DNA from 2 places in the Janthinobacterium sp. 35 genome. Region 2 is predicted to be linked to the other one. Evidence: riboswitches for the same ligand, from Rfam matches in the RefSeq annotation. Region 2 holds a riboswitch; the other holds the start of a gene.

Region 1 (15,486 bases), 2.8 Mb from region 2:
GTCATCGGCTTCCACGCCGTCGACCATCAAGATGGGCCAGCCCATGGCGCGCACGGCTTCGTGGATCGGTTCGATCTGCAGGCGCAGGTCGTCCGGCATCGAGGCGCGCGTGGCCTTGTACTCGGGATACATATCATCGCGGAATGTCTTGCCCTTGGCATCGAACACGCAGGCGATGTAGGCGGCCGGGTAATCGGCGCGCAAACGGCGCAGCATGTTGACCATGCCGTGCATGGCGCCCGTAGGATAACCGTCCGGGCTGCGCAGGTCGGGCAGCGCATGGAAGGCGCGATAAAGGTAACTGGAACCGTCGACTAACAGCAGGGTGTTTTGCATAATGCCAATAAAATAAGGTGAGCCGCGCCAGCCGGGAAGAAACAGCGGCGGGCGGGTGGAATATCGCCCAATTATCGCAGAGTTTAGGGCCGCGCCACCGGGGACAGGGCCCGCGTTTTTTGCACAATTTGCCATGGCTGAACCCTCGCCTGGCCGCCCGGCGGGTGAACAGGGCCTATTTCCGCGCATTTAATCAGCCGTATTAAGCAGCATTGCCTACCAGTTTGTTACAATGCCTTATAGATAAATTGACGGCAATACAGCACTGCACGCGCTGCAGTCCCACACATGGAAGCGAACCCATCATGATGCGTACATCGACACTCTGGACATTCCTCGCCCTGCCCCTGCTGGCATGTTCGGCCATCGCCAGCGCCCAGACGCCGGCCAAACCGAGCGACGCGCCGCCCCAGCTCGAACGTATCGAGGAAATGGGCGAAGCGCCCATCACCGTGGCGCCAGCGGCGGCCAAGCAGCAGATCACCGAAAAACGCGAAGCGGGTGTCACCAGCGAAGTGAAAGTCACCAGCGGCGGCAGCACCTATTACATGAAGCCGGCCGCCGGCGCCGACCAGGCCAATGGCAACGCCCTGCGCGGCCCGCAATGGAAAGTGCTGGAATTCGACCTGGGCAAGAAGAAACAGAAACAACGCGACGAAGAGGCAGCAGACGCGCCAGCACCACCCGCAGCAGCGAAGTAAGCAGCCACTCTCTTCTGCCCTGCCCCGGCCACCTGCGGGGCAGCCGGCTTTTTTTGACCTTTTAGACCATTCCCCTCTTTCCCATGGCAGTTTTTACCGCGCTACACCTGGACGATATCGGCCAGTGGCTCACGCAGTTTCCACTCGGCAAACCTCTGGCGCTCAAGGGCATCGCGTCCGGCATCGAAAACAGCAATTTCTTCCTGAGCACGGAGCGCGGCGAGTATGTGCTGACGATCTTTGAAAACCTCAGCTTCGAGCAATTGCCGTTTTATCTGCAACTGATGCGCCATTTGGCGGACCGGGGCGTGCTGGTGCCCGCGCCGATCGCCAACGCGAATGGCGAGCTGGTGACGGCCCTGCAAGGCAAGCCGGCCGCCATCGTCAGCAAACTCGACGGCAGCTCGCAGATGGCGCCGCAAGCCGTGCATTGCGCCGCTGTCGGCGCCATGCTGGCGAAGATGCACCTGGCGGCGCAGGACTTCCCCCTGCAGCAGCCGAATTTGCGGGGACTGCAGTGGTGGAACGCCACCACACCGCTGGTCTTGCACCACCTCGACGATGCCAAGGCGCATTTGCTGCGCGCGGAAATCCATTTCCAGGACGCCTTTGCGGCCTGCAATACGTATAAAGCCATCCCGCGCGGCCCCGTGCATGCCGACTTGTTCCGCAACAACGTCATGTTTGACGGCGAGCAACTGACGGGCTTTTTCGACTTTTATTTTGCCGGCTGCGACACCTGGCTGTTCGACGTGGCCGTCACCGTCAACGACTGGTGCGTAGACCTGGCCACGGGCGTGCTCGACAAGGTGCGCGTGCGCGCCCTGCTCGACGCCTACCAGGCCGTGCGCCCGTTCACGCAGGAAGAACAGACGGCATGGCAAGCAATGCTGCGCGCTGCCGCGCTACGCTTCTGGCTGTCACGCCTGTACGATTATTACCAGCCGCGCGAAGCGGAAATGCTGACCCCGCACGATCCCACGCATTTCGAACGCATTCTGCGCGAACGTATCGCCACACCTGCCCCGGAACTGTTTTAAACATGGAAAAATTACCTGCAAGTACAGGTTGGCAATGGGTGAAACAGGGATTCTCCCTGTTTCGCAAGCAACCTGGCGGCATGTCGATGCTGTTTCTCGGCTATATGTTCTGCATGCTGGCCGTCAGCATCGTGCCCCTGCTCGGCCAAATGCTGCCCGTCATCCTGGTCCCCGTGTTTTCCATCGCCTTCGTGCAAGGCTGCCTGAATATCGACCAGGGCAAGCGCGTCTTGCCCAGCCTGTTGATCTCGGGCTTCCGCAAGCCGGCGCTTGCTTCCCTGCTGGGCCTGGGCGTGCTGTACATCCTGATGGCCATCGGCGCCATCGGCGCCTCGAGCCTGGTGGACGACGGCTTGCTGTGGCAACTGGTCACGGGGCAATTGACGGAAGAAGCGGCGCGCGCCGCCATCCCCGAATCGCGCCTGGGTCTGGGCATCCTGCTGGCCATCGTGCTGTACGTGCCCGCCGCCATGGCCTTCTGCTTTGCCGCGCCGCTGATCTACTGGCAACGCATCAGCCTGGGCAAGGCGCTGTTCTTCAGCTTTTTCGCCGTCTGGCGCTCGCTGTCGGCCTTCATCGTCTTCGCTTCCACCTGGTTCGCCATCAGCGTCGTCACCAGCCAGTTACTGGCCGTCATCTTTGGCCGCACGCCGCTGATGATGCAGCTGATGATGCCCCTGTCGATGATCTTGACCATCATCATGCATTGCTCGTTTTACGCCGCCTACCGCCAGATCTTCGGCGTGCCCGTCGATGAGAACAAGACGGTGTCGCTGGACAAGACCGGCGAGTGATCGCCGGCCAGACGTAAAAAATGGCAGCCTGCGCAGGCTGCCCCTTTTTATATATCGAATGCCTTGCACGCCAACAATGTTGTCGGATTACGCTGCGCTAATCCGACCTTCGCGCCAGACCAGATCACCGTTCCAGGCGTAGGTCGGATTAGCCGAAGGCGTAATCCGACGCCATCGTCAGCCATCCCGCGTTCTACATCACCGTCCCAGCCGTTCCAGCTTGGCAATCCCCAGGTCCAGCACCTTCATGCCATGCTGGCCAAAATTGATCTGCGCGCGGGCATTGCCGCCGCCGCCTTCGATATTGACGATCACGCCTTCGCCGAACTTGGCATGCGCCACCGATTCGCCGATGCGCCAGCCGCCGCCCGTGGCTTTTTGCGCGATCTTTTGTGCAATCGCATTGTCCGAACCCAGGCTGGCCACCTTGGGCGCCTCGTCCCAGGCCGACTTGCGGTTGCCGAACCAGTTCGCCTGCACCTTCGGCGACAGCCATTTCAGCGCTTCTTCCGGCAACTCGTCAAAGAAACGCGACTTCATGTTGTAGCGCGTCTGGCCGTGCAGCATGCGCGTCTGCGCAAAGCTCATGTACAGCCGCTTGCGCGCGCGCGTGATGGCCACGTACATCAGCCGGCGTTCCTCTTCCACGCCATTGTCTTCCTTCGAGCTGCTTTCGTGCGGGAACAGGCCCTCTTCCAGGCCCGTAATGAACACGTTGTCGAATTCCAGGCCCTTGGCCGAGTGCACCGTCATCATCTGCAGCGCATCCTGGCCCGCCTGCGCCTGGTTGTCCCCGGCTTCCAGCGACGCATGCGATAAAAACGCGGAGAGCGGCGACATGACGGCCGGCAACGGCGCATCGGCGTCGAGGATTTCGATACCATCCTGGTTGACGACGGGCGCGCCCGACTGCGCCTGGGCGCTTGGGCCCAGATGGGCCGGTGCCGCCTGGCCGAAACCCTCTTCGGAAACGAACTGGCTGGCCGCGCTGACCATCTGCTCCAAGTTTTCGATGCGGTCGGCGCCTTCTTTTTCATTCTGATAGTGTTGCAGCAAGGTACTCGCTTCCAGCACCACTCTGACCATTTCCGGCAGCGACAGTTGCTGCGTTTCGAAACGCACGCCTTCGATCAGCTTGACGAAACCGGCCAGCACGCTGCCCGCCTTGCCCGCCACGTAAGGCACGGAGGCGTACAGCGAGATGCCATACTGCTCGGACGCCGCCTGCAATTGCTCGATCGAGCGCATGCCGATACCGCGCGTGGGGAAATTGACCACGCGCAAGAAAGCGGAGTCATTGTGCGGATTGTCCATCAATTGCAAATAGGCAATCGCGTGCTTGACCTCGGCGCGCTGGAAGTAGCGCTGGCCGCCGTACACGTGGTACGGAATGCTGGCTGAAAACAGCGCATGTTCGATCACGCGCGATTGCGCATTCGAGCGGTACAGAATCGCGATTTCGCTGCGCGAGGCGCCATCGGCGATCAGGCTTTTCGCCTCTTCGATGATCCACTGTGCTTCCTGCAAGTCGGAACTGGCCTCATACACGCGCACCTGCTCGCCATGGCCCGCGTCCGTGCGCAAATTCTTGCCCAGGCGCTTGCTATTGTTCGCGATCAACACATTGGCGCTGTCGAGGATGTGACCATGCGAGCGGTAGTTCTGCTCCAGCTTGATCAAGTTCTTCACCTGGAACTCGTGCTCGAAGGCGCTCATGTTGCCCACGTTCGCGCCGCGAAACGCGTAGATGCTCTGGTCATCGTCGCCGACGGCAAACAGGGCGCCGCCATCGCGGCTGCCGTGGCCGGCCAGCAATTTCAACCAGTTGTATTGCAGATTATTCGTATCCTGGAACTCGTCCACCAAAATGTGGCGGAAGCGCGCCTGGTAGTGTTCGCGCAGCGGCTGGTTGCGGCTGAGCAATTCGTACGTGCGCAGCAGCAATTCCGCAAAATCGACGACGCCTTCGCGCTGGCACTGGTCGTCATACAGCTGGTACAGCTCGACCATCTTGCGCTCGTGCGCGTCGTACGCTTCCACGTCCGTGGCGCGCAAACCCTGGTCCTTGGCATTGTTGATGAAATACATCACCGTCTTCGGCGGGAATTTTTCATCATCGATATTGTTCGCCTTCAACAAGCGCTTGATCACCGACAATTGATCCTGCGAATCGAGGATCTGGAACGTTTGCGGCAAGGCGGCGTCGCGGTAGTGCGTGCGCAGCAAGCGGTTGCACAGGCCGTGGAAGGTACCGATCCACATGCCGCGCGTGTTGATTGGCAGCATGGCCGACAGGCGCGTGAGCATTTCCTTGGCGGCCTTGTTGGTAAAGGTCACGGCCAGGATGCCGGGCGGCGATACCTGCTGTGTCTGGATCAGCCAGGCGATGCGGGTGGTCAGCACGCGGGTCTTGCCCGAACCGGCGCCAGCCAGGATCAGCGCATGCTGGGCCGGCAAGGTGACGGCAGCCAATTGTTCGGGATTGAGGTTGTGAAGAAGATTTTGCATGCCGTGATTATACCGGCATGGCTAAAAATACTGTGCATTTGTCCAGCGGTCGCGGCATTTTACCCACGCGCGCTACAATCGGCATCCCGACACCGCAGCCCGTATCCCATGACACCACCCACTCACCTCGACGGCGCCCGCGTACTGGCTTGGGCCTGGTCCGACGTGCCGTTCGGCCATGTCACCGATGAGCATGGCGCCGCCCCCGTCGCCATCCACGGCCTGGCCGTGTGCCGCTACGGGGACGAGGCGCAAGTCTACCGTTTCAGCTGCGACGCGCAGTGGGAAACCGTGCAGGATGACGTGTATGCCAGCGAGGACGGCGCCAGGGAGCAGCTGCCGGCGCAATACCGCGCCATGGCCTCCGTGTGGAACACACCATGAGTTACGCCATCCGCGCAGCCACCAGCGCCGACCTGCCGTTGCTGGCCCAGGTCGAGCGCAGCGCCGCAATCCTGTTTGCCCAGGCCGGCCCCGAACTGGCCTGGCTGGCGCATGGCGCCCCCTTGCCACTGGAGACCTTGCAGGCGCTGCAGCAGGATGGCGGCGTGTGGGTGGCCGCCGATGAGCAGGATGCGCCAGCGGGTTTCCTGGCCGCCCAGCCGCTCGACGGCCAGTTGTTCATCGTGGAATTGTCCGTTGCACTGCCGCAGCAACGGCAGGGACTGGGCGCGCGCCTGCTCGACGCGGCGGCGGCCCATGCCCGGGCGCTGGGCTGCGCCTGGCTGACACTGAGCACGTATCGCCACCTGCCGTGGAACGCGCCCTACTATGCGCGCCACGGCTTCAGCGAAATCGAGGCCGTGGCGCTGGGCGCTAGGCATGCGCTCAAGCTGGCGCGCGAAGCGCAGGACGGGCACGATCCGGCGCTGCGCTGCCTGATGCGCAAGCCGCTGGCCCGCTGATTCGGCACAGCACTCAGCGCACCAGTTTTGCCTTGCCTTCGCTGAGTGCCTGAGCGATCACCTGGCGCGTGGTCTTGTCGGCGAGCTTGACAACTTTTTCCTGCTGGCGGCCCAGGTCGCCCATTTGCTTGCCCAGCGCTTCCATCGGCTTGCTGCGTTGCTCCATCTGGCGCGACATCTGCTCCACTTTCTCGGCCTCGCGCTCGTGCACGTCGGCGATGCGGTCGTTGATCTCTTCCATCTCTTCCTGCGCATCTTCCATCTGCTGCTGCAGGCGCTCCACGTCGCGCTCGGCCGCGCGGCGCGCCGTGTCGCTCGTTGCCAGCGCCTGGCGGCGCGAAGCGTCGCCAAGCTTGCGGCCCAGTTCCTGCTGCTGGCGGCCCAGCGCGCGCAGCTGTTCCGACTCGCGCGCGCTGCCTTTTTCCAGGCTGCGGGCACCCATCTTGCGGCCCATTTCGCCCATGGCCTTGCCATGCGCGCCCATTTGATCGCCGAGCGCGCTCATCTCCTTGCCCAGCTGTCTCGAAGGCTGCCATGCCGTGCGCACCTTGCCCAGCAAGGCCGCATCCTGCAGCACATAGGCCTGGCCCTGGTCGCGGAACCACAGGAAGGGTCCCTTGATCGAGCGCTTGAGCTTTTCCACCTGCTGCGAATGAATATCGCTATCGACAACGATGACGCCCTCACCATCCCTGGCGCCATCAACGAGTGCATAACTTTCACCCTTGTCGAGCGAACGGCTGACCTGCACGCTGGGCGCGGCTGGCGGGGCCGGTGGCGCGGGCGGCTGCGGCGGCTGCACGGCCAGCGCGCTGCCGCCAAGCAGGATACCGGCCAGGCTGAGGATCAAACGGTGGGAAGTGGACATGGCTGCCTCGTCGCAAAAGTAGTGGAGCGTTGACTTTAACGACGGAGAGCTCACGGCTCCAGCGCGCTGCGACAGGCTGCAAAAAGGTGCACCTGGACGGCAGGCTTGCGCGATGAGTGGCAAAGCACTGTTAAAAAAAAAGGAGGCCAGGGGCCTCCGTAAAGCCGCTGTGGTACAGCGACGAGAATCACGATAAGCGCTGGCGGCCGGCACCGCCAGCGCCGTGCGATGAATTGCCGGGATGAAGGGTTAGGCGACAGCCAGGCCCGATGGATGGCAAACGCGGCGGCAAAAAAACGGAGGCCGCAGCCTCCGCAAAAACGCCGTGGTACGGCGTATTTCAATTAATACAGCACGACGGAGCGGATCGATTCGCCGCTCTTCATCAAGTCGAAACCCTGGTTGATATCGTCGAGCTTCAAACGGTGCGTGATCAAATCATCGATATTGAGCTTGCCTTCCATATACCAGTCGACGATCTTCGGCACGTCCGTACGGCCGCGCGCGCCGCCGAAGGCGGAACCCTTCCATACACGCCCCGTCACCAGCTGGAATGGACGCGTGGAAATTTCCTGGCCGGCCGCAGCCACGCCGATGATGATGGACTGGCCCCAGCCCTTGTGGCAGCATTCGAGCGACTGGCGCATGGTGGTGGTGTTGCCGATGCATTCAAACGAATAGTCGGCGCCGCCGTCGGTCAGTTGCACGATGGTGTCGACCACGTTCTCCACTTCGTTGGCGTTGACAAAATGCGTCATGCCGAACTTGCGCGCGATGGCTTGTCGGGCCGGGTTGATGTCGACGCCAATAATCTTGTCCGCACCGACCATCTTGGCCGCCTGGATCACGTTCAGGCCGATGCCACCCAGGCCGAAGACGACCACGTTGGCGCCCGCCTCGACCTTGGCCGTGAACAAGACGGCGCCCACGCCCGTGGTCACGCCGCAGCCGATGTAACACACCTTGTCGAACGGCGCGTCTTCGCGGATCTTGGCCAGGGCAATTTCCGGCACGACGATATAGTTCGAGAAGGTGGACGTGCCCATGTAGTGGAAGATGGGTTGACCGTCGATGGAAAAGCGCGAGGTGGCGTCCGGCATCAGGCCGCGCCCCTGCGTCGAGCGGATCGACTGGCACAGGTTCGTCTTTTGCGACAGGCAGAATTTGCACTGGCGGCATTCCGGCGTGTACAGGGGAATGACGTGGTCATCCTTTTTCAGGCTTTTCACGCCAGGGCCCACATCGACGACGATGCCGGCGCCTTCATGGCCGAGGATGGATGGGAAGATGCCTTCCGGGTCGGCGCCCGACAAAGTGTAGTAATCGGTGTGGCAAATGCCCGTGGCCTTGATCTCGACCAATACCTCGCCCTCGCGCGGGCCGGCCAGATCGACTTCCTCGATGGTCAAAGGCGCGCCCGCCTTCCATGCAATCGCTGCTTTGGTTTTCATGTGTGTCCTGTGGTGTGTGCTGTGTATGGTTGAACCGGGCGCGCCAGCGCGCCGTAGCGTCACATCATAACAAGGCAGGCGCCGACGTGCCACGCCGGCGCCGGCGCAACACCTACTTGCTTTTCGCGCGGTTCAAAAAAGCGCCGTGCAAGCCGTTCAGGGTTTCCTCGGCCAGCAGCAGCTGGCTGGCGATTTCATTGATCTTGCGGCGGCTGGAGCGGGCGTGGTCGCGCAGCACTTCGAAGGCCGTGTTGCGGTCCGTCTGGAACTTGCCCATTAGCAAACCGACGGCCAGGCTGGTTTCGCGCCCGGCGGCCAGCGCCGCATTCAGGTTCAGTTCGGTGCGCCGCAGCTGGCGGATTTCATCGGCACGCGCCAGGCCCGCTTCGAAGGCGGGCATCAAGCGGCCTTCATCGACGGGTTTCACCACGTAGCCGACGGCGCCGTAGGCGGCCGCCTGCTTGCCCGATTCGCTGTCGCCGCTGCCGGACAGGAACATGAACGGCACGCCCGTTTCGCCATGCAAGCGCTTGGCCAGTTCCAGGCCGGACATGCCCGGCATGTGGATGTCGAGCAAGGCCAGGTCCGGCTCGCGCTGGGCGACCATTTGCAGCGCCACTTCGGCCGAATGGGCCAGGGCCGTCTCGTAGCCGGCATGGCGCAGGATTTCGCCGAGGAATTCCAACAGGAGCTGGTCATCGTCAACGATCAGGATAAGGCGTTTCGCGGCGGCTGGCTGACTCATGGGTGGGGGACCTCGGTAATGAATGATGTTCTTATTATATGCCGATTATTCCCCCAAACCAGCCCTTCACGTCCATGCTCACACCGCAAACAAGTGATTGAATTGCTGCACCGCAATATTCACATCGTCCGCCTGATAGACGCTGCTGATGGCCGCCACCATGTCGGCGCCGCGTGCCGCCAGAGGCGCCGCGTTCTCCGGCGTCATGCCGCCGATCACCACGCACGGCAAGCTGATCTCACGCTTGGCTTGCAGCACGATATCGAGGGGCGTCGTCACCGGGTACTTTTTCACCAGCGACGGATAAAAGCCGCCGAAGGCCACATAGCTGGCGCCGCCCGCCTCGGCCGTCCGTGCCAGGGCCATGTCGCCATAGCACGAGGCGCCGACGATCTTCTTCGTGCCCAGGCGCGCGCGCACCTGCGCCACGGACGCGTCCGTGCCACCCACGTGCACGCCGTCCGCGTCGAGTTCTTCGCACAGTTCGATAAAGTCATTGATGATGAACGGCACGCCATACTTGCGGGCCAGCGCCATCAAGGCGCCGGCCTGTTCGCGCCGTTGCTCCGCCTCGGCGCTCTTGTGGCGATATTGCAGCAGCGCCACGCCTTCCTGCAAGGCTTGCTCGCTGACGTCGAGCAGGCGGTCGGTGTCATCCCAGTTCGGGGTGACCAGATACAGTCCACGCATGATGATTTCCTTATTGAATGAATCGTTGCGGCATGAGTTGACCTGGCGCAATCGCATACGCATCGGCCAGGGCCGCATGGCAATAGCGTTGCGCCAGATCCAGCGCTTCGGGCAGTGCCTGGCCCAGCGCCAGGCGCGCCGCGATGGCCGAGGCCAGAGTGCAGCCGCTGCCGTGGAATTCGCCCGGTAAACGGGGCCAGCGCCACTCACGCTCGCCGCCCTCGGCATCAAACCAACGGTTGAGCACTGCCTCACCGTCGCCATGCCCGCCCGTCAGCAGCACGTGCTGGCAGCCTTGCGCGCGCAGGTTTTCTGTGCCACCGAGGGCCAGCGCTTCCGGCCCGTTCGGCACGATCACGGTCGTCAGCGGCAGCAAGGGCGCCAGCGCCAGCACGGCGTCGTCCCGGCTGAGCACGTCGCCATGGCCGCTGGCCAGCACGGGGTCGAGCACCACGGGCAAATCGGGCCGCGCCAGCCGCAGTTGCGCGATCAGTTGCGCAATGACGGCCGCATTCGCGGCGCTGCCAGGGATGCCGATTTTCACGGCGCTGATCACCATCTTGTCGATCAGGGCCTGCGCCTGGCGGCGCAGCAATTCCGGCGCCACAGGCTCGACAGCAAACACGCGGTCATTGTCCTGCACCGTCAGCGCCGTGATGACGGGCAAGGCATGCGCGCCCTGCGCCGCAATGGATAAAATATCGGCGGCCAGGCCGGCGCCGCCCGAAGGGTCGAGGCCGGCAAACACCAGCACAACCGGACGACACGGCAGACGCATCGGCACCATCACGCCAGGCGGCCCGCCATCGGCGACGAAGGCGAGGCGGCGAATTTACGCGGCATGCGGCCCGCCAGAAACGCTTCGCGCCCGGCCCGCACGGCCAGCTTCATGGCACGCGCCATGCGCACGGGGTCGCGCGCGCCGGCAATCGCCGTATTCATCAGCACGCCATCGCAACCGAGTTCCATGGCGATGGCCGCATCCGACGCCGTGCCCACGCCAGCATCGACGAGCACCGGCACCTTGGCCTGGTCGATGATCAGCGACAGATTCCACGGATTCAAAATGCCCATGCCCGAGCCGATCAAGGAGGCCAGCGGCATGACGGCCACGCAGCCGATGTCTTCCAGAATCTTCGCCTGGATCGGGTCGTCGCTGCAGTAGACCATCACGTCGAAGCCATCCTTGACCAGCGCTTCGGCCGCGATCAACGTTTCCGGCATGTGCGGAAACAGGGTCTTTTCGTCGCCCAATACTTCGAGCTTCACCAGATTGCGCCCGCCCAGCAGCTCACGTGCCAGCTGCAGCGTGTAGACGGCATCTTTCGCGTTGTAGCAGCCGGCCGTGTTCGGCAAGATCGTGTACTGGTCCGGCGGCACGAAGTCGAGCAGGCTGGGCGCGTTCGGGTCTTGCCCAATGTTGACCCTGCGGATCGCCACCGTGATGATTTGTGCCTCCGCCGCGTCCGTCGCTTCGCGCGTCTGCGGCAAATCCTTGTACTTGCCACTACCGACCAGCAAGCGTGATTGATACTGTTTGCCTGCGATGGTCAGCAGGTCATTGTTTGTTGCGGTATGCATGTTCTGTTCCTTGTCTGTTTTCAACTTAACCGCCGCCGATGGCGCGCACGATCTCTACTTGGTCTTGCACCTGCAAGACCTGGCCCGGCCACGCCTTGCGCGGCACCACATTGCGGTTGACGGCCAGCGCCAGCGCCTGGTTTTCCAGCGCCAGCGCGGCGATCAATTGATCGAGGGTTTGCCCCGGCGGCACCTGATGTGGCGCGCCGTTGAGCGTGATGGATATCAATGCAGGCATCACGCTCTCCTTCAGACCTTGCGATACAGCTCGGCGCCGTTCTTGACGAATTCGATGGCTTTCACCTCCATCCCCTGCTTGAGTGCCTGGTCTTCCGCGATGCCCATGCCGGCCGCATATTCGCGCACTTCCTGCGTGATCTTCATCGAGCAGAAATGCGGGCCGCACATGGAGCAAAAATGCGCCACCTTGGCTGAATCCTTGGGCAAGGTTTCATCGTGGAATTCGCGCGCCTTGTCCGGGTCCAGGCCGATGTTGAACTGGTCGTCCCAGCGGAATTCGAAGCGGGCTTTCGACAGGGCATTGTCGCGGATCTGCGCGCCCGGATGGCCTTTCGCCAGATCGGCCGCGTGCGCCGCAATCTTGTAGGTGATGATGCCGTCCTTGACGTCCGCCTTGTTGGGCAGGCCCAGGTGTTCCTTCGGCGTCACGTAGCACAGCATGGCCGTGCCATACCAGCCGATCATGGCCGCGCCGATGCCGGACGTGATGTGGTCGTAGCCGGGCGCGATATCGGTGGTCAACGGTCCCAGCGTGTAGAACGGCGCCTCACCGCACTGTTCCAGCTGCAAGTCCATGTTTTCCTTGATCAGCTGCATGGGCACATGGCCGGGGCCTTCGATCATCACTTGCACGTCGTGCTTCCATGCCACTTGCGTCAATTCGCCCAGGGTCTTCAGTTCGCCCAGCTGCGCTTCGTCGTTGGCGTCATAGATGGAGCCGGGGCGCAAGCCGTCGCCCAGCGAGAACGACACGTCATACGCCTTCATGATTTCGCAGATGTCTTCGAAATGCGTGTACAGGAACGATTCCTGGTGGTGCGCCAGGCACCATTTCGCCATGATGGAGCCGCCGCGCGAGACGATGCCCGTCAAGCGCTTGGCCGTCATCGGCACATAGCGCAGCAACACACCGGCGTGGATGGTGAAGTAATCGACGCCCTGCTCGGCCTGCTCGATGAGGGTGTCGCGGAAGATTTCCCACGTCAGATCTTCGGCCTTGCCGTTGACCTTTTCCAGCGCCTGGTAGATGGGCACGGTGCCGATGGGCACGGGGCTGTTGCGCACGATCCATTCGCGCGTTTCGTGAATATGCTTGCCGGTGGACAGATCCATCACGTTATCGCCGCCCCAGCGGATGGCCCATGTCATTTTTTCCACTTCCTCGCCTATCGACGAGGTGACGGCGGAATTGCCGATGTTGGCATTGATTTTCACCAGGAAATTGCGGCCGATGATCATCGGTTCCACTTCCGGGTGGTTGATGTTGGCGGGAATGATGGCGCGGCCGCGGGCGATTTCCTCGCGCACGAATTCCGGCGTGATTTCTTGCGGGATGCTGGCGCCGAATGACTGGCCCGGATGCTGGCGGCCCATCAGGTCGGCCAGGCGCTCGCCCATGGGACCGGAGGCTTGCAGTTCGCGCAAATACTCCTGGCGGCGCATGTTTTCGCGGATGGCGACGAACTCCATTTCCGGCGTGATCAGCCCACGGCGCGCATAGTGCATTTGCGTCACATTCTTGCCGGCAATGGCGCGGCGCGGCTTGCGGTGCAAGTTAAAACGCAGCTCGGCCAGTTTCGGGTCCGCCAGGCGGGCGATGCCGTAGTCGGAGGTAGGGCCGGGCAATTCTTCCGTGTCGGCCCGCTCCATGATCCACGGCAGGCGCGGCGTGTCGAGGCCCGAGCGAATGTCGATCTGCACGTCCGGATCCGTATAGGGGCCGGACGTGTCGTACACGTAAATCGGCGGATTCTTTTCGCCGCCGAACGACGCTTCCGTGTCGGACTGGCTGATTCTGCGCATGGGCACGCGAATGTCGGGGCGGCTGCCTTCGACATAGATCTTGCGCGAATTGGGCAGCGGCGCGATGGCGGCTTCGTCGACCGTGGCGGTGGCGGAGAGGAATTTCGGGTTGGCGTTCATTTTGGCTCCTTGGCTAGACTTGTTTTAAGCCTGGAGCCAGCTAAGGAGGTTCGGAATTGCGCACGCGGAAAGGCGGGGTGCGTTCATCCTAAAGCTTCCCTTCGCTGGCATTATCCAGATCAGGTTCGGAGGGTATTTCTCACCCGCGCTTGCACTGTGTTTCCACAGCGAAAGGCAGGACCCCTAGCGTTTGCCGCCTTGCGGCAGCGAGCCAATTATACGCGGTTCGCGCCGCGTGGCCAGATGATTTCTTGCTTTGTCGTCTTTGTGCTTCGGCGTTACTTCTTCTTGCCCCAGCGCCAGGCGGTCGGTTCGCCCTTCAGCTGGCAGATGAAAATGAGTGCGGCAACGATGGCCACTTCATACACGATGTAGCCTACGAACATGGTTTGCGGCGGGAACAGGAAGGCGCCGCAAGCGAACAGCGCCAGTGCGGCCAGGAATACCAGCCAGCCTTGCCAGGTGATGGGCAAACCCCAGCCCCAGCCATAGGTCTTGGCGGGAAACCAGTAGGAGGGAGATTTGTCAGCCATGATGCTTTCCTTGTCGATGTCGATGGCAACAAGTATAAATCAGGCGCTGCGATGGCGCTCCGTGACATCGAGGCCGATGCCGCGGTAGCCGATGAAGCGGCTGCCATTGTCGAACATCGGTTCGCCGCTGACCTGCAGATACTGCGTGCTGCCGTCCAGGTTGGCGCGGCTGTAGATGAAGTCGAGGAACGGTTCGCGCGCGGCTATTTTTGCGTCGAGCAAGGCGCGTTCGGCCGCGTTCCAGCGCTGCGGCTCTTCCTCGCTGCCGATGCCCAGCATTTCAGCCACGGGACCGGAAAAGCGCGTCAGGTTGCCCTGCGCATCCTGTTCCCAGTACCAGTCGGACGACAGTTCCGTGAAGCGCTGGAAGCGCGCTTCGCTTTCGCGCAGCTCCGCCGTGCGTTCTTCCACCATCTGTTCCAGCGACTTGTTGTATTCGGCCAGCTTCTGGTACAGCAATCGCACTTCCAGCATGTTGTGGATGCGTGTTTTGACTTCCACCAGGTCGAAGGGCTTGCTGACGAAGTCCTTGGCGCCAGCTTGCAGCGCGCGCAGCTTGTGGCCGGGCTGGGCCGTGATCACCAGCACGGGCAGATAGCTGCCCGCCTCGATGTCGCGCAAGCCTTCCATGACTTCGAAGCCATCCATTTCCGGCATTTGCAAGTCGAGCAGGATCAGGTCGTAGCGGTGCTGCTGGTGCAGCGCGCGCACGGCTTGCGGGTCCATGGTGGAGGTGATGCGCGTATAGCCGGCGTTGCGCAGCACCTGTTCGAGCAGCATGACGTTGGCCTCCTGGTCATCGACGATGAGGATGCTGGCGTTCAGGATCTCGGTGGCTTGAAGCATGGCGGTATTCCTAAAATTAAATGCTGAATTAGCGTACTGTGTGAGTGTCGTCGGCCAGGCCGTGCGCGGCTGCATGGTGCAGGGCCACGTCGAGCGCCTCCATGAATTCGACGACCTTGATGGGCTTGGTCAGATAGCGGAAGAAGCCCGCTTCCAGGCCCTTCTCGATGTCGCGCGGCACGGCGTTGGCGGACAGGGCCATGACGGGAATGTGGCTGGTGAGGGGGTCATCATGCAGGATATTCAGGGCACCATAGCCGCTGATGCCGGGCAGGTTGATATCCATCAAGATCACGTCCGGCTGATACGTGCGCGCCAGGTCGAT
Region 2 (15,486 bases):
GGCGAATTGCACCCTGACCAGGGCGAGATCGATTTTCCCGCCAAATGGCGCGTGGCTTACGTGGCGCAGGAAACCCCGCCGCTGGACCGTGCCGCGCTCGACTATGCGATCGATGGCGACATCACCCTGCGCAAACTGGAAGCGGAGCTGGCGCATCTCGAGTCACAACCGGAAAGCACGGAAAACGGCATCGCCATCGGCAACATGTACAGCGCGCTGGCCGATGCCGACGCCTACACGGTGCAGTCGCGCGGCGAACAGTTGCTGCTGGGCCTGGGCTTCACGCTGGACCAGATGCAGCAACCGGTGGCAAGTTTCTCCGGCGGCTGGCGCATGCGCTTGAACCTGGCGCAAGCGCTGATGTGCCCGTCCGACCTGCTGCTGCTCGATGAACCGACCAATCACCTGGATCTGGACGCCATCATCTGGCTGGAAGACTGGCTCAAGCGCTATGCCGGCACCTTATTGATCATTTCACATGACCGCGACTTCCTCGATGAAGTGGTCAACGTCGTCGTGCATATCGACGAACGCAAGCTGAAACGCTACTCGGGCAACTATTCGAGCTTCGAGCGCCAGCGTGCGGCGCAGATGATCCTGGCCGCCGGCGCGCTGGAAAAGCAGCAGCGCAAGCGTGCCCATCTGGAATCGTTCGTGAACCGCTTCAAGGCGCAAGCCTCGAAGGCGCGCCAGGCGCAAAGCCGCATGAAGGCGCTGGCGAAGATGGAAGAGCTGGCGCCATTGCGCGCCGCCGCCGAATTCTCGTTCGAATTCCGCGAGCCACTCTCCGCGCCGAACCCGCTGATGGTGATGGAAGACGTCGACGCGGGCTATAAGATCGAAAACGAAGCGACGGGCGAAATCACGCATAAAACCATCGTCAACGGCATCAAGTTTTCGCTGCAGATCGGCCAGCGTATCGGCTTGCTGGGCCAGAACGGCGCCGGCAAGTCGACGCTGATCAAGACCATCGCCGGCGAACTGATGCCGCTGACGGGCGACGCCACCATGGGCAAGGGCCTCAACATCGGCTACTTCGCCCAGCACCAGGTGGAAATGCTGCGCCACGACGAATCGCCGCTGTGGCATCTGTCGAAGATCGCCCCGACCGTGCGCGAGCAGGAACTGCGCAACTTCCTGGGCGGCTTCAACTTCCCCGGCAACATGGTCACCGCCTCGATCGCCCCATTCTCGGGCGGCGAAAAAGCCCGTTTGGCGCTGGCCCTGATCGTCTGGCAGCGTCCGAACCTGCTGTTGCTCGATGAACCGACCAACCACTTGGATCTGGAAACGCGCGAAGCGCTGACGGAAGCGCTGGCGCAGTTCGAAGGCACGCTGGTCGTCGTTTCCCATGATCGCCATTTGCTGCGCGCCACCACCGACGAATTCATCATCGTGGCCGACGGCAAGCTGCAACCGTTCGACGGCGACCTGGACGACTACAAGGATTGGCTGTTCAAGACCAAGCTGGGTAAAGGTACCGATGTGCTGCCGGCCGCCGGCAAGGCCAACAAGACGGACTTCCCTGTCGTCTCACCGGTAGCGGTAGCGGCAGCCGCTCCTGCCGCGCCCGTGCGCGACAAGCGCCAGGAAGCGGAAGACCGCCAGAAGGCCGCCGCCCTGCGCAAGCCGATCGAAAACAAGATCAAGCGCCAGGAAGAGCAGATTGCCAAGCGCAACGCGCAAAAGGCGGAAACGGAAGCTAAGCTGGGCGAGCCAACCATCTACGACGCCGCCAACAAGGCCAAGCTGAAGCAATTGCTGGCCGACCAGACCTTCTTCACCAAGGACCTGGCGCAGCTGGAAGCGGAATGGCTCGATCTGCAGGATCAGTTAGAGAAACTCGGCTAATCAGGCAACGACAAAAGACGACCTCCGGGTCGTCTTTTTTTCAGGCTGCCTGCATGGGGCCGGGGCTGCGGATGGCCATCAGGCGGTCGATGTCGACGAGGATCAACCGACGTCCCGCCAGCGTGCCCAGGCCCAGCAGATAATCGGCTTCCGCCGCGCCCAGGCCGGGCACGGCGGCGATGTCGCTGGCGGCCAGGCTGACGATATCGGTGACGCCATCGACCACCATGCCCATCACGCCATTGCTCAGCTGCAAGATGATCACGTCGGTGGACGGGTCGGGCGTACCCTGGACGCTGCCGAACGCGGCGCGCATGTCGACGATGGGGATGATCACACCGCGCGAGACGGCCACGCTGCGCAGCACCTCTCCTTCCGAGGAAAAACGGTCGAGTTCCTTCAACGGGCGCAATTCCCGCACGCAGCGGTAATCGAGGCCGTATTCCAGGCCGCCCAGCCGGAAGCTCAAGTACTGCGTCAGGCATTGCGCGGTTGCGGCGTCAGGCGTCGTCGTGGGCTGCATGGTGTTCCTTTCATCCGGTAAGCGCTGCCAGGATGCGCAGTGGCGCAACGTTGGCCCCATGCTAACCAGCATCACCGCAGGCGGCGTTGAGAAACATCAACTTTCCCGGAAGGCACGCGTACTCTCACTGCCCAGCTTGCGCCGGCGCAGCCATCTTCCCTTACAATACCCACATCGTTTCCCCACAGGCAGGCCATGCAACACCTCGTCAATCCCGCTGAAGTTGAATTTTCCGCCATCCGCGCCCAGGGGCCGGGCGGGCAAAACGTCAACAAGGTCTCCAGCGCCATCCATTTGCGCTTCCCCATCGCCGCCTCGTCGCTGCCGGAAGCGTACAAGGAGCGGCTACTGGCCCTGCGCGACAGCCGCATCAGCAAGGATGGCGTGCTGGTGCTCAAGGCACAGCAGTCGCGCAGCCAGGAGCAGAACAAGGAAGAAGCCTTGCGGCGCTTGCAGGAAATCATCGACAGCGTCACCTTTTTGCCCGCCGTGCGGCGCGCCACCAAGCCCACGCGCAGCTCGCAGCGGCGCCGCCTCGATAGCAAGAGTACGCACAGCGTGCTCAAGCAATCACGTGGCAAGGTCACCGACTAAACGTTACGGCGGCGGTGCATACGTCCACTCCAGGCTGCCTGTGCTGTCCGCAAACACGCTCTGCGTGGCCGGCGTGGCGCTGCGCAACAGCGCCTTGATCTCCTTCGGCGGCCGGTCGTAGACCTTGGCTGGCCCGGGCGGCACGACCATCGCGCGCACGACCGTTTCACCGTCGACCAGTCCCAGGCTGCAGCGCGACTGGCCGGCCGTCGCCTGGCGCTGCTGGCGCACTTGCGCCACCAGGGCCAGCATTTGCCCGTGCAGGATTTCCGACTGTTTGACTTCCACGCGCAGGCGCGCCACTTCCTTCAATACGGGAGCGATGCGCGCCGCCAGCTTGTCGTACTGCAGCTGCTGCGCCGGCTGCAGCTGCAGCTCGGCGCGCCGCAGCTGGCCCGCCAGGGTCAGGTAGTTGCGCACTTCGGGCAAATGCGCAATGGCATCGATTTCCTGCTGGCGCTTGTGCTGCATCTGCTGATAGTGCGCGGCCCTGGCCAGGCTTTCCGCGATCTGTTGGTCCAGCACGCTCAAATCGGGCACCAGCGGGAACAGCAGCATTTCCACCTGCTTGCGCGGACCGGCGCTGCCGATGCGGATGGTGCGTGCCGCCACGGCGCAGCCTTCGGCCAGCTCGATGACAACCTCGTCGGCGATGATCTCGCAATTGCTGGCATGCTCGATCACCACACGCGTGCCGGCGATGACGCAGCTTTCCGCGCGCTTCATGTGGACTTCGCCGCTCAGCGCCTGCAGCACGGAACCGGAAGCGACGCCCTCGACGCGCACGTCGCCGTGCTCGTTGAAGGCCGTGCCGCCCACCAGGTTGCGCTGTAGCCATATTAATCCGCCATGCGAGTGCAGATGGCCGTACACGTCGCCATGGATGGTGATGTCGCTGCCGTCGAGCTGGCGCTGCTCCTGCACTTCGCCATATTCCTCGTACGCGGCGCGCAGCTTCAAATTGCCCGTGGTACGGCTGCTGACGCCTTCGCGGCTGACGATCTTGTTGTCGATGGAGAGCTTGCCGTGCGCATCGACATTCACATAGCCATCCTGGGTGGCGACCACGTAATCGCCATCGCTGAAGCGTTCGACCGCCGTGCCCGCCCCTGCCACCGCTGCCGGGTCCAGCTCCAGCGGCGCGGGCGGCGGCAGCAGCGTACCGTCCAGGTCGTAGCCGGGCAAGCCGGGGGCACCGGGCAGCAGCCGCAGCAGGCGCGCGTGTTTTTTCACTTGCGGAAAACGGTTCTTGAAACTGAGCAAATCCAGGCGGCCATCGGAGCGTTCGCGCGGCGCATCGTCGCGGTGGATGCCTTGCGACACTTCGACCAGTTGCGCGTCGCGGCCCGGCTGTGGCGGCAGCGCCCGCGCCACGGTGATGCGCTCGGCCTTGCCGCTGCCGAGAATGGCGCGCACGGCCGCGCCATCGATGCCATAGCGCACGCCCTTGCACCACAGGTCAGCCACCAGCTCGTCAAACTCGCGGCGCGCCGGCACCTGGCCATCCGCGTCAGGCGACAGCGCTTCAAAGTAGAACTCGGCGCTGTCGCCGCGGATCTTGATTTGTTTATACAGCGCACGGCGCTGGGGCGGAAATGGCGCCACGCGGGCGGCAATGCGCAGCAAGGCGTCGCTCTTGGGCGCGGCGCGGGGCGCGGGTGCATGGAACAGGGTCAGCAGGAACAAAGCGTAGTCGAGACCGGCCAGCAGCTGCCCCGACTGGAACAGTTGGTCGACGGCGGCGCGCAACTGCGCGGGCGCCAGCGACAGGTCGAGACACACGCCCTCGTCGCGCTGCACCAGGCCGCGCGGCAAGCCGCCTGCGGGGACCGCCTCAGGAACGGGTGTGTCGTCGTCGCTCACCACTTGCCTCCCCAAAACCAGGAATTGTCTCAGTGCACTAGAACAATATCACGGGGCGTGGCGGTGTGCCTGACTGAGCAACAATGTTGGTGGGCAGATGCCAACAGGGCCATGTCTTGCGAGATGGCCCTGTCGGATGGGAGGTGCGATGCCTAAGTAACTAGCGGCGTGGGGGATTCGAGTAAATGTCTTGCCCCACTTCATTGATCTGGCGGCGCAGGTCGCGCCGCTCGTCGGGCGTCATGCGGCCCGTGCGGCGCGAGGCGTCGGCGCCTTCGCTGGCGCGGCGCTGCTCTTCGGCGCGCGTGTCGAAACTGCGTGCGTCACGCTGTTCGCGCAGTCGCGTATCATTGCTATTGCTGCGCTGTACCTGTTCATAGCGCTGGGCCTGCACTTGCGGCTGGTCGTCACGGCGTGGCGGCGGCTGGTTTTGTGCCAGCGCCAGGCTCGCGGCAAACACGGAGCAAACGGCAAATGCGGACAGCACAGTCGTACGTGCGGCAATAGCTGCGCTGGGAGCGGTGTGAATTTTTTTAGTAAAGATATTCATTGAGTTCCTCTTCCGCGATGCCGTATAAACTTAAAGCTGATTTCCACTGTGGCCCCAGTGTATGATGCTTTACACGGTGCAGTAAGAGTAATTGGGTAAAGTTTGTAACACTTTGTAATGGGTCGCCATACCCCCTTGCCGACGCCACGCGAGGCGTTACTATAGCAACTAATATAAGATAACACGACACCTTAAATGACCACAACCTCCACCTCCGGCAGCAACACGCCTACGCAATCGATCCACGGCCACCAGGCAAAAATCATGGTGGTCGATGACGATGTGCGCCTGCGCGACTTGCTGCGCCGCTACCTGACCGAACAGGGTTTCAATGTCTTCACGGCAGAGAGCGCGACGGCCATGAACAAGCTGTGGCTGCGCGAACGCTACGACTTGCTGGTGCTCGACCTGATGCTGCCCGGCGAAGACGGCCTGTCGATATGCCGCCGCCTGCGCGGCGCGGGCGACCAGACGCCGATCATCATGCTGACGGCCAAGGGCGAGGACGTGGACCGTATCGTGGGCCTGGAAATGGGCGCCGACGACTACCTGCCGAAACCGTTCAACCCGCGCGAACTGGTGGCCCGCATCGGCGCCGTGCTGCGCCGCAAGGGTCCCGATGAAATCCCGGGCGCACCGTCGGAAACACCGCAAACCTTCGAATTCGGCGACTTCGTGCTGGACCTGGGCACGCGCACCTTGAAAAAGAGTGGCGAAACGGTGCCGCTGACCACCGGTGAATTTTCTGTGCTGAAAGTGTTTGCCCGCCATGCGCGCCAACCGCTGTCGCGTGAAAAACTGATGGAACTGGCGCGCGGCCGCGAGTACGAAGTGTTCGACCGCAGCCTGGACGTGCAAATCTCGCGCCTGCGCAAACTGATCGAACCCGATCCGTCGAGCCCGCTGTTCATCCAGACCGTGTGGGGCCTCGGTTACGTCTTCATCCCGGACGGACAGCCGCGCTGATCGCAGGCGAGGCATGATGAAGCTTGTTCCCGATATCAGCCTGGCGCGGCTGAAAAGCGGCCTGTTCTGGCGCACCTTTTTGCTGCTCGGCACCTTGACCACGGTCAGCATGATCACCTGGATCGGCATGATTTCCGTCATCCAGCGCGAGCCGCAGGCGCAGCAGATTTCCGCCCAGATCATTTCCGTCGTTACCATCACGCATGCGGCACTGACGCACTCGGCGCCCGAGCTGCGGCGCGAGCTGCTGTTCGACCTCGTCAGCAACGAAGGCATCCGCATCTTCTCGCTGGAAGAGGACGACCGCATCGAGCCGCCGCCCGACAATTACCTGATGCCCGAGATCGAGGCGCAGGTGAAAGCCAAGCTGGGCAAGGACACGCGCTTTTCCGCGCGCGTCAACGGCGTGGCCGGTTTCTGGGTCAGCTTCAAGATCGACGACGACGAGTACTGGCTGATGCTGGACCGCGAGCGCCTGCGCGGCCTGACGGGTTTCCAGTGGCTGGGCTGGGCCAGCCTGGTGTCCCTGCTGTCCCTACTGGGCGCGGCCATCATTTCCAGCCTGATCAATCTGCCGCTGTCGCGCTTGACGGCGGCCGCACGCGACATCGCCAAGGGCAAGCAGCCGGCGCCGCTGCCGGAAAAAGGTCCGATCGAAATCATCGAGGCGAACCGCAGCTTCAACCAGATGGTCGATGACTTGAAACAGGTGGAATCGGACCGCGCCGTGATTTTGGCCGGCATTTCGCACGACTTGCGCACGCCGCTGGCGCGCATGCAGCTGGAAGTGGAAATGGCCAACCTGTCGGACGAGGCGCGCGAAGGCATCCAGTCCGATATCGGGCAAATGGACGCCATCATCGGCCAGTTCCTCGACTATGCCAAGCCGACGGAAACGTCGAGCTTTACGGACGTGGACCTGAGCGGCTTGCTGCTCGACATGACGCGCGAAGCGATGCGCCTGCCGGATGTGAAGATCAATGCCAGCATCGCCGAAGGCGCGCATGCGATGGGCAACCCCACCGACTTGCGCCGCGTGCTGAACAACCTGATCGAGAATGCGCGCCGCTATGGCAAGACGCCGGACAGCGATGTGACGGAAATCGATATCGCCTGCCATCTGCGCACCAGCCACGGCGCGAAAAAGGTGATTATCGAGGTGCAAGACCACGGCACGGGCGTGCCGGCGGAAAAGATCGAGCAACTGATGAAACCGTTCACCCGCCTCGACACGGCGCGCGGGCAAGCCAACGGTGCCGGCCTGGGCCTGGCCATCGTCGACCGCGTGCTGCTGCGCCATGGCGCCGACTTGCAGGTACGCAACCGCGAAGGCGGCGGCCTGGCGTTTCAGATCAGCTTGCCAGCGGCGTAAAAATAATCGGGCCTGCTCACTCCGGTGTTTACACCAGCGGTGCAGGCGATGTAGGTCGGATTAGCGGGAACCGCGTAATCCGACAAGAACAGCCAACAATGTTGTCGGATTACGGCCTTGCGGCCTCGGCGGCCCCACCTAATCCGACCTACGCTGCCGACGCCGCTTCCTGCGCCAGCAATTTATTCATCAACAATTCCGTCGCCCCGTAGCCGTAGAGGGAATCGCTTTCCATGCCCGGCGTATCGAAGGGGATCGACTCTTCACGGTTCAGCTTGGCGGGGTCGGCATCCGCATAGCTGGCGCGCCAGGCGCGCTGCAGGGATTCATTGCGGCGGATAAAGGCCGGCATGGGCCAGGCATCGCGCTCCCAGTGGAGGCTGTCGCCCAGCAGCGGCCAGCGCTCGTTGAGCAGGGCCATGTCGCCCGTGCGCAGGCGGCGCACGGCCTGTTCCGGTCGCAAGCCTTCCAGTTCTTCCAGCGCAGGCAGGCTGTCGCGCTTCGGCCCGAACATATACGCCAGCATGATGCGCCCGGCAGGCGCCCGGCGCGCCACCACGCCGGCGGCATAGCCGCCGCCCGGCAAGGGCACAGCAAACCAGCTGCCTTCCCGGTATGGTAATGATTTCATTTCTGCAAACTCCCCCAAAATCGTGTTCGGGGCACAGTCTACGCGAAGCAAGGGCTATGTGGCGCATGGTACGCCACAGCAACAAACCAATAGTTACCCTATTTTCTCGTCATAGTGATACTGGGCAACAATCGGCCCCGCCTTGAACAGCGCTTCCTTCATGGCCGTATCCAGACGCGCGTCGCGGCGGCGCATCCATTCGAGCAGCATGGCCGCTTCCTTGCGGCTGGTGTCGCCCGCATGCGCGAGCACGCGGCGCAATTCCGGGTCCGTGCAGGCCTCGAAACGCTGGCCGTTCAAGTCCAGCGCCTGCAGCGCGGCGATGGTGGCGCCGATGGCGCGGTGCATGTCGAGTGCCGTGGCCGGCAAGCCCGATTCTTCCAGTGGGACGGTGGTCATGCGCATTCCTTTTCGCGTGGTGGAGACATCGGCTGCATTCTCCACCGCGCGGGCGAAAAGCTCAAGCGTCCACGACACGTTTCCACCCGTTCGGCCATAATCATGGCTCAGCAACAGCCTAAACCTCAGCGGCAGGAGCCCCATGTTCAATTTCGACTTTTACAATCCGACGCAAATCCTCTTCGGCCAGGGCCAGATCGCCGCCATTGCCGGCCTGATCCCGCCGCAGGCGCGGGTCCTGATGACCTACGGCGGCGGCAGCATCAAGCGCAACGGCGTCTACGATGAAGTCAGGGCGGCGCTGGCTGGCCACACGGTGCTGGAATTTGCCGGCATCGAACCCAATCCCAGCTATGAAACCCTGATGCAGGCCGTGGCCCTCGTGAAAAGCGAGCGCATCGATTTCCTGCTGGCCGTCGGCGGCGGCTCCGTGGTCGATGGCACGAAGTTCATCGCCGCCGCCGCCCTGCATGAAGGCGAGGCGTGGGACATCCTGGCGAAAGGCGGCAAGATCGTCGAGGCCGCCCTGCCCTTCGGCACAGTGCTCACCTTGCCGGCCACCGGTTCCGAAATGAATGGCTCGGCCGTGATCACGCGCAAGGCCACGCAGGAAAAGCGCTCGTTCATGAGCCGCAAGGTGTATCCGAAGTTCTCCGTGCTGGACCCGTCGAAAACGTTCACCTTGCCGCTGCGCCAGGTGGGCAATGGCGTCGTCGATGCGTTTGCGCATGTGATGGAGCAATACCTGACCACCCCCGTGAACGCGTCCGTGCAAGACCGCTTCGCCGAAGGCATTTTATTGACCCTGATCGAGGAAGGCCCGAAAGCCCTGTCGCACCCGGACGACTACGACGTGCGCGCCAACGTGATGTGGAGTGCCACCCTGGCCTTGAACGGCCTGATCGGCGTGGGCGTGCCGCAAGACTGGTCCACGCACGCCATCGGCCACGAATTGACGGCCTTGTACGAGCTCGATCATGCGCAAACGCTGGCCATCATCCTGCCCAGCATGCTGCGCGTGCGCAAGCAGGCCAAGCGCGCCAAGCTGTTGCAATACGCAGCCCGCGTCTGGGGCCTCGATGGCGGCGACGAGGATGGCCGCATCGAGGCAGCCATCGCGCGCACGGAATTTTTCTTCCGCCACATGGGCGTCAAGACGCGCCTGGCCGACTACGGCCTGAACCATGCCAGCGTGGACGCCGTCGTCGCTGCCCTGGAAGCGCACGGCATGACGGCGCTGGGCGAACAGCGCGAAGTGACGCCCGCCGTCAGCCGCAAGGTGCTCGAACTCAGTTTGTAGATTCGCACCGCACTGTTGTAAAACGGTCAGCCAGCGGGACAGCTGGCCGTGCTTCATGCTAAGCTGTCATTTCGCTAGGGGTCCTGGAGCAGTCATCCGGGTGAGAGATACCCTTCGTACCTGATCTGGATAATGCCAGCGAAGGAAAGCGCAAAGTACCTCCCTCCTTTGATAGCTCCTGCGTTGGCGCCAGCCGAACAAGCAGCCTGCCGTGCTCTTTCCCGAGACGGCTTGAACCACGAGCAATCTATGTCCACACCGAATTTATCTATTTCCGTTCTGACCCTGGCCATCCTGCACGCGTTTGCCGCGCCCGCCCTGGCCGCGAATGACAGCGCCGAAGCGCCGGCCGACACGCAAAGCATGGCTGAAGTCGTCGTCACGGCCAGCAAGGCGCCTGCCGCCAAGCGCGCTTCCGTGGGCGGCTTTGCCGACGCGCCGCTGCTGCAGACGCCCGCGTCCGTCACCGTCATTTCGCAAAAAGACATGCAGGATTTACAGATCCGCAATCTCAGCGATGCCGTCAAGCTCGACGCCAGCATCAACGATTCCTACAACGCCGTCGGCTATGCGGAACAGTTCACCATCCGCGGCTTCAAGCTCGACACCAATTCCAGCTACCGCAAGGATGGCGTGGCCATTCCCGGCGACACGCAAATTCCGCTGGAAAACAAGGAACGCATCGAAGTGCTGAAGGGCCTGGCCGGCTTGCAGGCAGGCGTGGCCGCGCCCGGTGGCGTGATCGACTTCATCGTCAAGCGCCCGACTAGCGCGCCGCTGCGCACGGTCACCGTGGAAACGCGCGAGCGAGGCACCCTGTACGGCGCCGTCGACCTGGGCGGCCGCCTGGAAGACACGCGCTTCGGCTACCGAGTCAACGTGGCAGCCGAACGCCTGCGCTCCTACATCAAGGGTGCCGACGGCAACCGCAAGTTCATTTCCGGCGCCTTCGACTGGCAAATCTCGCCGCAAGCGCTGCTGCAGCTCGATGCCGACTACCAGGACAAGGCGCAAGTGACGGCGCCCGGCTTCCAGCTGCTGAGCAACGGCAGCCTGCCCGCCAACGTCAGCGCCGACGCCATGCTCAACAAGCAACCGTGGACACATCCCGTGGAAACGGTCACCAGCAACATCGGCCTGCGCTTCCAGTACGCCTTCAATGACGACTGGCACGCCACCCTGTCCGCCAACCAGCACTCGTTCAAACGCGACGACTACACGGCCTATCCGTATGGCTGCAGCCCGGAAGGCTGGATGCCTGTGTTCTGCAGCAATGGCGATTTCTCCGTGTGGGATTTCCGCAGCCTGGGCGAAACGAAAAAACCGCTGAGCGCGCAAGCCATGATCCAGGGCAAGTTCGCCACCGGCAGCCTGCGCCATGAAGTCACGGTGGGCGTGTCGTATTTCAACCGGAAGGACCGGGCCGGCAAGTACGTCTACGACGAAGTGGGCATCAGCAATATCTACCGTCCAGTCATCGTCGCCCCATCCGACGGTGTCACGGGTCCCGTGCGCCTGGTGCGCAACGACAAGGAAAAATCCGTCTTCGTGCAGGACATTATCAGCCTGGCGCCGAACTGGAAACTGCATGGCGGCTTGCGCCATATCGATGTCGACGGCTACCAATATGTTTTAAAGGCCGACAAGGAAATCCGCGCCAAGCACGACTTCCTGCTGCCCAACGTCTCACTCGTCTACACCCCGCTCGACAACGTCTCCATGTATGCGGCCTATTCGCAGGGTATGGAACATGGCGGCACAGCCAGCATCTATGAGAACAACGCCAACGAAGAGCTGACGCCCAGCCGTTCGAAGCAGATCGAATTGGGCGTGAAGATGGATGTGACGCCGGACTTCATGCTGGCGGCCAGCCTGTTCCAGATACGCAAAGGTCTCGAATATGTCAATGCCGAGAATTATTTCGTCCGCAATGGCCAGGCCCAGCACCGCGGCCTGGAATTATCGGCCCAGGGCAAGGCAACAGCCAACCTGAGCCTGGGCGCGTCCGTGACGGCCCTGAACAGCCAGCAGTCAGGCACGGGCAATGCGGACTACGATGGCAAGCGCGTACCCAACGTGCCCGCCTTCAAGGCCGCCGTGCATGCGGACTACGCCGTGCAACAGGTAGCAGGCTTGAGCGTGAATGGCAGCTGGGAATATGCGGGCAAGAAAGCGTTTGAGTACAACAACACGACCTTCGTGCCGTCATACAACGTATTCAACCTGGGCGCCGCCTACGCCACGCGCATCGCCGGCACGCGCACCGTGCTGCGCGCCGCCGTCAACAACGTGACCGACAAGTTCTACTGGCGCGACGTGACGCCGGAAGCCGGCGGCTACCTGTTCCCGGGCGCCAGCCGCACGTTCAAGCTTTCAGCGCAGTTTGACTTTTAATTGAGGGAAATGGCAGGCGCCGCAGCGAGCGCCTGCTGCAGCAAAGGCGCCGCCTGTTCCAGGCGCGCCTCCAGGTTGTCGTGCAGCACGTGGTAGACAATGCCGCGCGCGTCGAGCTCGTCGAGCAGGTAGCGGTAGATCAGCTGGCGCACGGCTTCCGACTCGCGCTGCAAGCCGTCAGCCACCCACGGGCTGTCGGGCGCCGTCACCAACGTCACGTCGTACTGCGTGGCATCGGCCAGCGCCGCCAGCTGCGCGTCCGCACCATCAAAATAATGGCGGCTGTAGACGGCCGTCATCAAGGGCGTGGTGTCGCAAAACAGATAGTTCCGGGCTTGCGCGGCGGCTGCCGCTTCGCGTTCGACTTGTGTCTGCGCAATACCAAACTGGTCGGCCGCGACGGGCACCCTGCCCTGGGTTGCCACGAATTCACGCAAGTATTCCGGTACCCAGACGGTGCCGTAGCGCTCGGCCAGGGCGGCCGCCAGGGTCGACTTGCCCGACGATTCCGCGCCAAGGATGGCCACGCGCACGCAAGGCGCCATCACTTGAGGACCATCGCATCGGGCGCGGCCGGTGCCGACTTTTTCCACGCCAGCAAGCCGATGATGGCCATCACGACGAAGAAGCCATACAGCACGGCCGTCAGGGTCAGGCCCTTGTGCAGGTACAGCCAGACATACAGCACGTCGACGACGATCCAGGCGATCCAGTTTTCCAGCTTCTTGCGCGACAACAGGAATTGCCCGACCAGGCTGCCTGCCGTGAGGAAACCATCCGCATGCGGCACGTCCGTGTCCGTCGTCGTCAGCAGCCAGGCAATCAGCAGGAAACCGATCAGCCAGCCCGCGGCGCAAGCCAGCCAGCCGCGGCCATCGAGGCGCGTCACGGGCAGCGTCTTGCCGCCGCTGGCCGGATGCAGCCACTGATACCAGCCCCAGAACGAGACGCTGATGAACAGCAGTTGCAAGGCCATGTCGCCATACAGGCGCGACTCGAAAAACACGACACCGTAAGCGGCCGAGGAAATGATGGCGAACAGCCACGCCCAGTGGTTCTGGCGGATGTTCAGCGCAACGGTTGTCAGTGCCAGGACAAAGGAAATCAGTTCAAGCGGCGTGGTGGCAAAACCCAGCAGGAGAAGCGTATCGTTCATGGGAATCGTGATGAGGCTGGTGGCGCAGTATGCAATACCGGGCATGAATAAGCAAGATTGCCCGCGCCGTCACGCCCCTTCCCCCTCAGGCAAAGCCGCCCTTGACGGCGCGCGCCAGCGAACGCTGCACGATCAGCTTGTGGAAAGGCCGGATCAGCAGGATGTAGGCGCGTCCCACCCAGTTGTGGCAATGCACGACGCTGGCCACGGTGACGCTGCCGAACTGTTCCTGCCCCGCGTCGCGCTGGCGCAGCACCGAGATGCGGAAATCCAGGTGGCTGTCGTCCTCGCCCACGATGATTTCGTCGTCGCTGACGGCAAAGATGCGAAAGATGCCGATGCGCTTGCCTGGCCTGGCTTCCATCTGCTTTGCCGTCCGGATGCCGAAGCGCGCCACGATGGCGTCGCGCACCACCATCAGCTTGCGCGCCCAGCCCGGCTGGCTGCCCAGCAACTGGCGCGCCAGGCTTTCCATGTCCAGTTCGCGGGCGCGTGCAGTCGGCAGGTCGACGGCATACGCATCGGCCAGGTTGCTGCCCGGGTACAAGGCGGCGATACTGGCGCCGGGCGGCAAGGCCACGGCGCGAACGGCGATGTTCATCTCTTGCATGTGCTCTCCATGTGTTCAGTGATAACATGGCCATCATACATGACAATGTGAACAGCGATAACATAGAATGACAAGCACCTATCATCACGGCAACTTGCGCGACACCCTGGTCGCCGCCACCATCGCGCAACTTGCGCAGCAGCACGACGCCGCCCTGTCGCTGCGCGAACTGGCGCGCACGGTGGGCGTATCGATCGCCGCCGTGTACCGCCACTTCCCCAGCAAGGAAGCCTTGCTGGCCGACGTGGCGGCGGCTGGCTTCGCCAGCCTGATCGCCAAATGGGAAACGGAATTGCCGCTGCCGGGCAGCCTGCCCGCCGAGCAGCGTTTTCAGCTGCTGGGCCAGCAATACATCGAATTCGCCCTGGCCGCGCCTGCCCACTACCGGCTGATGTTCGAGCACCAGGACGTGCGCCAGTTCCCCGCCCTGCAGAAAGCGGCGCAAGCGTGCTTCCAGTATGTGCTGCAGACGGCCGGCGCCGCCGTGCGCGAAGCGGGCCTCGATGCGCGTTGGGACAAGGCCGCCGCCAGCGCCGGATGGTCGCTGGGCCATGGCTACGTGATGCTGCTGCTGAGTGGCCGCCTGGCCATGGCCGACGGCGGCGACGATTTGTCGCCAGCGATGGTGCCGCGCTTTTTTCAGTTGCCGGTCGAGGCGCTGCGGCAGGCTGCCTTGCCTGGCGGGACCACCGCAATCCAGTCAAATTGAAGCAGTTATCGGCAGGCGCCACCTTCAGGAACTTTCATGCACAACATATCGATAGATGCACTCTCCGTGATTGCCAGGCAATGCATGGCCGTGACGTGCCTGCAACGCTTTTGCCAGCGCTTTGATATTGATCATCCCGCGCTGTCCGCGTTCGCCGCTCACGTGTGGAACGTGGCACAGGTCGGGCCTGGGGATTTTGCTGCCTGGGAACGCGGCTTTGCGTCCTTGCCTGTGACGGGCATGGGCGACCCCTGGCCGGATGACATACGCCTGGCAATACCCGGGCACCTGTTCGGCGCGCTGCAGGAACTGGTGCAGCATGTACTGGAAACGAGCGCCTGTAGCTGGCATGGCGAGGACCTGCCGGCAAGTCGGCGGCAGCTGGAAGCCGTCTTTGCCATCTGCGTCCGGCATGCGGTGGCTGTACCGCAGCTTGAACACTATGTGCAGCACGATGCGGCGCTGCGCGGCGGCTGGGGACCAGTACTTACGGACGCAGAAGTCCGCGCCTGGCAAGCCTTGCTATAGCGCTCACGCCAGAAGGCCTTGGCGCGCCTGCCCGAGCAGG

What was found. Region 2 has a riboswitch for thiamine pyrophosphate ahead of CLU93_RS20420 (TonB-dependent siderophore receptor). Riboswitches for the same ligand answer to the same signal wherever they lie in the genome.
Region 1: another riboswitch for thiamine pyrophosphate. It lies ahead of thiC (phosphomethylpyrimidine synthase ThiC); the one in region 2 lies ahead of CLU93_RS20420 (TonB-dependent siderophore receptor).

Annotation. Positions count from the first base shown of each region.
Region 1 covers NZ_PEFN01000001.1:1,771,863-1,787,348, forward strand. Annotated here, with positions in the region: gene polA (DNA polymerase I) at 1-336, opposite strand, end outside; gene CLU93_RS07960 (hypothetical protein) at 642-1,037, shown strand; gene CLU93_RS07965 (homoserine kinase) at 1,121-2,077, shown strand; gene CLU93_RS07970 (BPSS1780 family membrane protein) at 2,080-2,871, shown strand; gene CLU93_RS07975 (UvrD-helicase domain-containing protein) at 3,070-5,379, opposite strand; gene CLU93_RS07980 (hypothetical protein) at 5,488-5,763, shown strand; gene CLU93_RS07985 (GNAT family N-acetyltransferase) at 5,760-6,284, shown strand; gene CLU93_RS07990 (hypothetical protein) at 6,298-7,152, opposite strand; gene CLU93_RS07995 (S-(hydroxymethyl)glutathione dehydrogenase/class III alcohol dehydrogenase) at 7,497-8,603, opposite strand; gene CLU93_RS08000 (ANTAR domain-containing response regulator) at 8,716-9,348, opposite strand; gene thiE (thiamine phosphate synthase) at 9,427-10,038, opposite strand; gene CLU93_RS08010 (hydroxymethylpyrimidine/phosphomethylpyrimidine kinase) at 10,049-10,816, opposite strand; gene CLU93_RS08015 (thiazole synthase) at 10,825-11,619, opposite strand; gene thiS (sulfur carrier protein ThiS) at 11,645-11,848, opposite strand; gene thiC (phosphomethylpyrimidine synthase ThiC) at 11,869-13,782, opposite strand; TPP riboswitch at 13,862-13,977, opposite strand; gene CLU93_RS08030 (hypothetical protein) at 14,061-14,315, opposite strand; gene CLU93_RS08035 (response regulator) at 14,355-15,161, opposite strand; gene CLU93_RS08040 (PAS domain-containing hybrid sensor histidine kinase/response regulator) at 15,190-15,486, opposite strand, start outside.
Region 2 covers NZ_PEFN01000001.1:4,576,847-4,592,332, reverse strand. Annotated here, with positions in the region: gene CLU93_RS20470 (ATP-binding cassette domain-containing protein) at 1-1,851, shown strand, start outside; gene CLU93_RS20465 (chemotaxis protein CheW) at 1,892-2,374, opposite strand; gene arfB (alternative ribosome rescue aminoacyl-tRNA hydrolase ArfB) at 2,570-2,968, shown strand; gene CLU93_RS20455 (flagellar assembly protein A) at 2,972-4,831, opposite strand; gene CLU93_RS20450 (hypothetical protein) at 4,992-5,381, opposite strand; gene ompR (osmolarity response regulator transcription factor OmpR) at 5,646-6,347, shown strand; gene CLU93_RS20440 (sensor histidine kinase) at 6,361-7,719, shown strand; gene CLU93_RS20435 (Imm26 family immunity protein) at 7,868-8,350, opposite strand; gene CLU93_RS20430 (ferritin family protein) at 8,444-8,749, opposite strand; gene CLU93_RS20425 (iron-containing alcohol dehydrogenase) at 8,892-10,049, shown strand; TPP riboswitch at 10,116-10,213, shown strand; gene CLU93_RS20420 (TonB-dependent siderophore receptor) at 10,299-12,443, shown strand; gene CLU93_RS20415 (AAA family ATPase) at 12,440-12,988, opposite strand; gene pnuC (nicotinamide riboside transporter PnuC) at 12,988-13,599, opposite strand; gene CLU93_RS20405 (DUF2867 domain-containing protein) at 13,685-14,209, opposite strand; gene CLU93_RS20400 (TetR/AcrR family transcriptional regulator) at 14,277-14,918, shown strand; gene CLU93_RS20395 (hypothetical protein) at 14,955-15,446, shown strand; gene CLU93_RS20390 (hypothetical protein) at 15,450-15,486, opposite strand, start outside.